3 regions of the Pigmentiphaga soli genome follow, and region 1 is predicted to be linked to each of the others. Evidence: predicted binding sites of a transcription regulator. Region 1 holds the regulator's gene; each other region holds the start of a gene.
What was found. Region 1 encodes HrcA, which represses chaperone genes, less so after heat shock. Its sites were predicted from a motif close to TTAGCACTCNNNNNNNNNGAGTGCTAA; they were not measured.

Region 1 (2,268 bases):
GCGTGCGTTCCTCGGTTTCGTACTGGCCGTCGAGGATGCTGGCGATCGCGTCGGTGGCGTTTTCGAGCGGGATGCTGGTGATGAAGCCCAGCCGCCCGTGGTTGATGCCGGCCAGCGGCACGCCGAACGGCGCCAGCTGGCGGGCTAGCGCCAGCATCGTGCCGTCGCCGCCGACCACGATGGCCAGCGCCGCGCGGCGGCCGATTTCCTCGACCGTGGCCGACGGGTAGCCGGTCACGCCGGTATTGGCGGCGGTGTCGGACTCGAACAGCACTTCGCGGCCGGCATCGCGCAGCATCTGGGCGACGGCAAGCAGCGGCGCGGCGATGCCGGTGTCGTGGTAGCGGCCGACCAGGGCGACGGTGGGAAAATGCATGGGCTGGATTATAGGTCCGGGCCGCGCGCGCGCCGATGACAAAAACGTCCGAAGACCTGTCGTTGCGCGGCCCGGCGGCAAAAAACGCGGCAACCCCACTACAATAGGGACATGGACGAACGCGCGCGAACGCTACTCAAGGCACTGATAGAACGATACATCAGCGATGGGCAGCCCGTCGGCTCGCGTACGCTTTCCAAGGTGTTCGATCTGTCGCCGGCCACCATCCGCAACGTGATGGCCGACCTGGAAGATTCCGGCCTGATCCATAGCCCGCACACCTCGGCCGGCCGCGTGCCCACGCCGCGCGGCTACCGCATGTTCGTCGACACGCTGCTCACCGTCCAGCCGTTCGAGGTCGACGAAGCCTCGCGCATCGAACGGCTGCTGCCGGCGGCCGAGCCGCAGCGCGTGATCGCCGCCGCCGCCGGCCTGCTGTCCAAGCTGTCGAGCTTCGCCGGCGTCGTGATGGCCCCCCGGCGCACCCAGGCCTTCCGCCAGATCGAATTCATGCGCCTGTCGGAAAAGCGCGTGCTGCTGATCATCGTCACCCCCGAGGGCGATGTGCAGAACCGGATGCTCTCGGTGCAGCGCGACTACACCAGCGCCGAACTGACCGAGGTCGCCAATTTCTTCAACACCCATTTCGGCGGCAAGGCGTTCGACGACGTCCGCCAGACCCTCCAGCGCGACCTCAGCCAGCTGCGCGAAGACATCTCCCGCCTGATGCAGCAGGCGGTCGAGGCCGGCACCGAGGTGGCGGCCGACGAGGCCGACTCGGTGGTCATCTCGGGCGAGCTGAACCTGCTGGGCGTGTCCGACATGACGGCCGACATGGCTCGGCTGCGCAAGATGTTCGAGCTGTTCGAGAAAAAGACCGACCTGCTGCAGCTGCTCGACGTCTCCAGCCGGGCCCAGGGCGTGCAGATCTACATCGGCGGCGACTCGCAACTGGTGCCGGTCGAAGAGGTCAGCGTCATCACCGCGCCGTACGGGGTCGATGGCAAGGTGGTCGGCACGCTGGGGGTGATCGGGCCCACCCGCATGTCCTACGACCGGGTGATTCCCATCGTCGACATTACCGCCCGGCTGCTGTCCAACGCCTTGAGCCAACACTGAGCCCGCCGGCCGGGTTCGCGGCGGGCGCCGCGGGGCCCGCCCGCCACAGGATTCGCATGCCCCTTTCCTCCGAAACCTCTTCCCCCCGGGATGGCGCCCGCACCGGCCTGCTGCTGGTCAACCTGGGCACGCCCGACGCGCCTACGCCGGCCGCGGTGCGCCGCTATCTGGCGGAATTCCTGTCCGACCCGCGGGTGGTCGAGCTGCCGCGCGCGCTGTGGTGGCCGGTCCTGCACGGTCCGGTGCTGATGCTGCGGCCGCGCGAGGCCGCCCGGCGCTACGCCTCGGTGTGGACGCCGGAAGGATCGCCGCTGCTGGCCTGGAGCCGGCGGCAGCAGGCGGCGCTGGCCGCCGAACTGGCCGCCCGCGGGCACGAGGTCGAGGTGGCGCTGGGCATGCGCTACGGCAGCCCCTCGCTGGGGCAGGAACTGGACGGCTTGCGCGCGCGCGGCTGCGGCCGCATCCTGGCGTTGCCGCTGTATCCTCAGTATTCGGCCAGCACCACCGCCACCGTGTTCGACGCGCTGGCGCAGCGCATGGGCCGGCTGCGCGACCAGCCGGAGCTGCGCATGGTGCGCCAGTTCCACGACGACCCCGGCTACATCGGCGCGCTGGCCGCCCGCGTGCGCGATTTCTGGCGCCGCAACGGCCGCGGCCGCCTGCTGGTGCTGAGCTTTCACGGCCTGCCGCAACGCAGCGTGCGGCTGGGCGACCCCTACCATGGCCAGTGCCTGGAGACGGCGCGCCTGCTGGCGCAGCGGCTGGAACTGGCC
Region 2 (2,268 bases), on a different contig from region 1:
CACCCAACTCGCTTTTTATTGGGGACACATTATTGTCTGGCGGATTTTCGAGGGCTGGCGGCGCGTTGTCGGCCGGCGCCTTGCGCGGCCGCCCGCGGCGCGCCGCCACCGGGCGGCGGCTGGCGCTCTGGCTCAGGTCGGCCAGGAAGGCTTCGCCGCCCAGCGCCCACTGCCCTTGCAACGCCTGCTCGATGCGGCGCGCCTGGGTCAGGCCCAGGCCGTCCAGCACCATCCGGCGGTAGACCGCCTGGCGGTCGAACGGCGTGTTGCCGCAGGCCCAGTAGTCGGTGTGGTCGCTTACCAGGCCTTGCGGCGCGGCGCCCATGTGCTGGGCCGCCGACGACCAGCGCCAGTGCTCGCCCTCGGCCACCAGCGCCTGCCGCACGGGCAGCGTTTCCAGCCAGATCAGCGCCGGCAGCACCCAGGCGGCGGGTTCCACCAGCGTGGAGCGGAAACGCCCGGCGTATACCCGGCCGGACCGCAGGTGGGCCGCCAGGCGGCGCCCCAGCGCCTGCAGCAGGGCCGACATGCCGGCCGGGCCGGCCGGCGTGGCCAGCAGCACCAGCTGGTCGGGGGTCAGCACCCAGCCGTGGATGGCCACTTTCTGGGTGCGGGCGTCTTCCGCCAGCCAGGCCACGATGCGGTCCGGCATGTCGGCGCCGGGCGCGGCGCCCGGCATGGCCAGCGGCGATGCGAAGCGGGCCTGGGCCAGATGGGGCAGATCGGGAGCATACAAGCGCGGAAGGCGTGCCATGTCGGACGTCTCCAATTGGGGTCGGATCGGCGCGGCGGGCGCGGCGCTTGCTGGCGCACTAAGCGCGTTTCCGAGAACGATTGCGGGAGTTTCCTGTCTATACCTTAACCGCAGAGCGGTCCGTTGGGTAAGTCAAAGTTTCGAAAACGGCGCATTGCCGTCCCCGCGGTCTTGCAATGCAACAACGATACTTCGCTATCGCTCCAATCGAAAAGTCCCATTAGCACTCCAATCCACCGAGTGCTAACCTTCGTCCAGGAGGTAAGCCATCCATGAAAAGCGCCAATTCATCCAGCATGATCGTCCCCGCCGCCACCAATCCCGGCGCGCTGGCCATGGCGATCGCCAATCCGGGCGCCCTCGGCACGATCGACGCGTACATCGGCGCGGTCAACCGCCTGCCGGTGCTGACGGCAGAACAGGAATCGACCCTGGCGCGCCAGTACCGCGACGGGCAGGACCTCAACGCCGCGCGCGAACTGGTGCTGTCGCACCTGCGCCTGGTCGTGGCGATCGCGCGACAGTACCTGGGCTACGGGCTGCCGCACGCCGACCTGATCCAGGAGGGCAACGTCGGCCTGATGAAGGCGGTCAAGCGGTTCGACCCCGATCGCGGCGTGCGCCTGGTGTCGTTCGCGATCCACTGGATCAAGGCCGAAATCCACGAGTACATCCTGAAGAACTGGCGGCTGGTCAAGGTGGCCACCACCAAGGCGCAGCGCAAGCTGTTCTTCAACCTGCGCAGCATGAAGCGCGAGGCCCATGCGCTCACGCCCGAGCAGGTGGAAGAGATCGCCACCAGCCTCAACGTGCGCCCGCAAGACGTGGCCGAGATGGAAGTGCGGCTGTCCGGCCAGGACATGGCCCTGGAGGGGCGCGGCACGGATGACGGCGAGACCGATTTCGCGCCCATCGCCTACCTGTCCGACGAAGGGCGCAGCGAGCCCAGCCACGTGCTGGAAGACCGCCGGCGCGACCAGCTGCACGGCGAAGGCCTGAGTTCGGCGCTGGAAACGCTGGACGCGCGCTCGCGGCGCATCATCGAGGCCCGCTGGCTGCAGGATGAGGGCGGCTCCACGCTGCAGGAACTGGCCGACGAGTTCGGCGTGTCGGCCGAGCGGATCCGCCAGATCGAGGCGCGCGCGATGACCAAGATGCGCGGCGCGCTGGCGGACTACGCCTGAGGCGCGGCGGCTGTCACAGCCGGTTACTCGAACGCGCGGGAACGCGAAAAAAAACCTGGCGATGCGCGAACTTCCCTACGCGTTGGGTGCCTAATAGACAGGTAGGGCACGATCCGGCGCAACGCCATCGTGTCGGAACCGGGCGGCTCCCCCCCGCTGTCCGGTTTCTGCCGGCGCAGTTTGCCGGCACTAGCCGATACGTCCGCCTCTGTTTTCTCCTCCCTCCCCCCACTCGAGGCGGATAGTTAACGGGACACCTCCACGGTGTCCCGTTTTTTTATGCCCATCCCCGCGGGCCTGCGGCCCACCCCCTCAAAGGGGGCGGCGCTG
Region 3 (2,268 bases), on a different contig from region 1:
CATCATGAAGGCCGGCGCCGACCCCACGTACAGCCCCACCCCGCTGAAGACGAAGGCGTAGCCGATCACCCGCAGCATGAAGCGCGGCTCCGACAGCAGGCGGCGGTAGCTGGCCGCGATCGGCCCGGGCCGGAACGGCATGCGCTGCTCGGGCGGCAGGGTCTCGGCCAGCACCGCGCGGCTGGTGAACCACATGGCCGCCGCGAACAGGGCCAGAAAGGCGAACACCCAGCGCCAGCCCAGGGTGGCCTCCAGCCAGCCGCCGATGATAGGCGCCAGCGCCGGCGCCACGCCGAACACCATCGTGATCATCGCCATCATCCGCTGCGCCTCGTGGCCGCGGAAGCGGTCCTGCACCATGGCGCGGGCGATGATCGTGCCGGCGCCGCCGCACAGGCCCTGCAGCGCGCGCACCACGATCAGCGGCACCACCCCCGGCGCCAGCGCCGCCGCCACCGAGGCGATGCAGTACAGCGCCAGCGACACCAGCACCACCGGCCGGCGGCCGTAGGAATCGGACAGCGTGCCGTAGAACAGCATCATCACGCTCATGCCGCCCACGTAGAAGCTCAGCGTCTGCTGCACCAGCAGGTCGGTGGCGCCGAATTCGCGCGCGATGGCGGGGATGGAAGGCAGGTAGGCGTCGATGCCGAGGGGACCGACCATCGTCAGCAGCGCCAGGACGACGGTCAACGCGAAATGAGGCATGAGGGGGCTCAAGGATCAATCGGACATTCTACCGGCGGCGGGGTGACGCATAAGCGACGGCGCGGCGCTGCCCCCGTCCCGACGGCGCCCGGTTGCCTCCGGTCACAAGATGACGGCCACGCCGGTGGAAGGGCCTTCCGCCGCGGCGTACACTGCGTGCTTCGTCGAGGCCATGCGCATTGCCATGGCCTTTTTCGCATCCGCCTTGGGGTTTTCCACCAGCCCAGGCGCCGGGCGCTTGAAAGCCTAATATGCGACCCCTATAATTAGCACTCGATTGCCGAGAGTGCTAACAACGGCCCCCAGGGCCGACCGTTCCAGCGCTCCGCAAACCGGCATGCGGCGTCCGCGCCCTGCCCCCACTTGTCGACCTCCATCTGAATATCAGGAGTTTGTAATGGCCCTCCGTCCTCTGAACGATCGCGTGATCGTCAAACGCCTGGACAACGAGCGCAAGACCGCTTCAGGCATCGTCATCCCCGACAGCGCTGCCGAAAAGCCCGATCAAGGTGAAATCCTGGCCGTCGGCCCCGGCAAGAAGACCGAAGACGGCAAAGTCGTGCCGGTCGACGTCAAGGTCGGCGACAAGGTCCTGTTCGGCAAGTATGCCGGCCAGGCGGTGAAGGTCGACGGCGAAGAGCTGCTGGTCATTCGCGAAGAAGAGATCCTGGCGGTGATCCAGTAAGGCCGGCGCGCCGGACCGCACTGTTCCCGATCCCCCGCATCTCGCAAACACAATCCAAGGATATCTCATGGCTGCCAAACAAGTTGTCTTCGGCGACGACGCCCGCGCCCGCATCGTTCGCGGCGTCAACGTTCTCGCCAACGCCGTCAAGGTCACGCTCGGTCCCAAGGGCCGCAACGTCGTGCTCGAGCGCTCCTTCGGCGCCCCCACCGTCACCAAGGACGGCGTGTCGGTCGCGAAGGAAATCGAACTGAAGGACAAGTTCGAGAACCTGGGCGCCCAGCTCGTCAAGGAAGTCGCCTCCAAGACCAGCGACAACGCCGGCGACGGCACCACCACCGCCACCGTGCTGGCCCAGGCCATCGTGCTGGAAGGCCTGAAGTACGTCACCGCCGGCCTGAACCCGATGGACCTCAAGCGCGGCATCGACAAGGCCGTTGCCGCCGCCATCGAAGAGCTGAAGAAGATCAGCAAGCCCTGCACCACCAGCAAGGAAATCGCCCAGGTCGGCTCGATCTCGGCCAATAGCGACGCCTCGATCGGCCAGATCATCGCCGACGCGATGGACAAGGTCGGCAAGGAAGGCGTCATCACCGTCGAAGACGGCAAGTCGCTCGAAAACGAACTCGACGTGGTCGAGGGCATGCAGTTCGACCGCGGCTACCTGTCGCCCTACTTCATCAACAACCCCGACAAGCAGGTCGCCGCGCTGGACGACCCGTACGTCCTGATCCACGACAAGAAGATCAGCAACATCCGCGAACTGCTGCCGGTGCTGGAACAGGTCGCCAAGTCGAGCCGTCCGCTGCTGATCATCGCCGAAGACGTCGAAGGCGAAGCGCTGGCCACCCTGGTGGTCAACAACATCCGCGGCA

Region 2: a site for HrcA is predicted at 975-1,001, ahead of rpoH (RNA polymerase sigma factor RpoH). Genes of this name have one in related genera too.
Region 3: a site for HrcA is predicted at 975-1,001, ahead of groES (co-chaperone GroES). Genes of this name have one in related genera too.

The regions. Positions count from the first base shown of each region.
Region 1 is NZ_BAABFO010000005.1:21,099-23,366, forward strand. It holds gene ABD927_RS06460 (NAD kinase) at 1-376, opposite strand, end outside; gene hrcA (heat-inducible transcriptional repressor HrcA) at 488-1,495, shown strand; gene hemH (ferrochelatase) at 1,552-2,268, shown strand, end outside.
Region 2 is NZ_BAABFO010000002.1:213,083-215,350, reverse strand. It holds gene ABD927_RS03405 (hypothetical protein) at 1-754, opposite strand, end outside; gene rpoH (RNA polymerase sigma factor RpoH) at 1,027-1,938, shown strand.
Region 3 is NZ_BAABFO010000006.1:115,900-118,167, forward strand. It holds gene ABD927_RS08025 (multidrug effflux MFS transporter) at 1-708, opposite strand, end outside; gene groES (co-chaperone GroES) at 1,106-1,393, shown strand; gene groL (chaperonin GroEL) at 1,461-2,268, shown strand, end outside.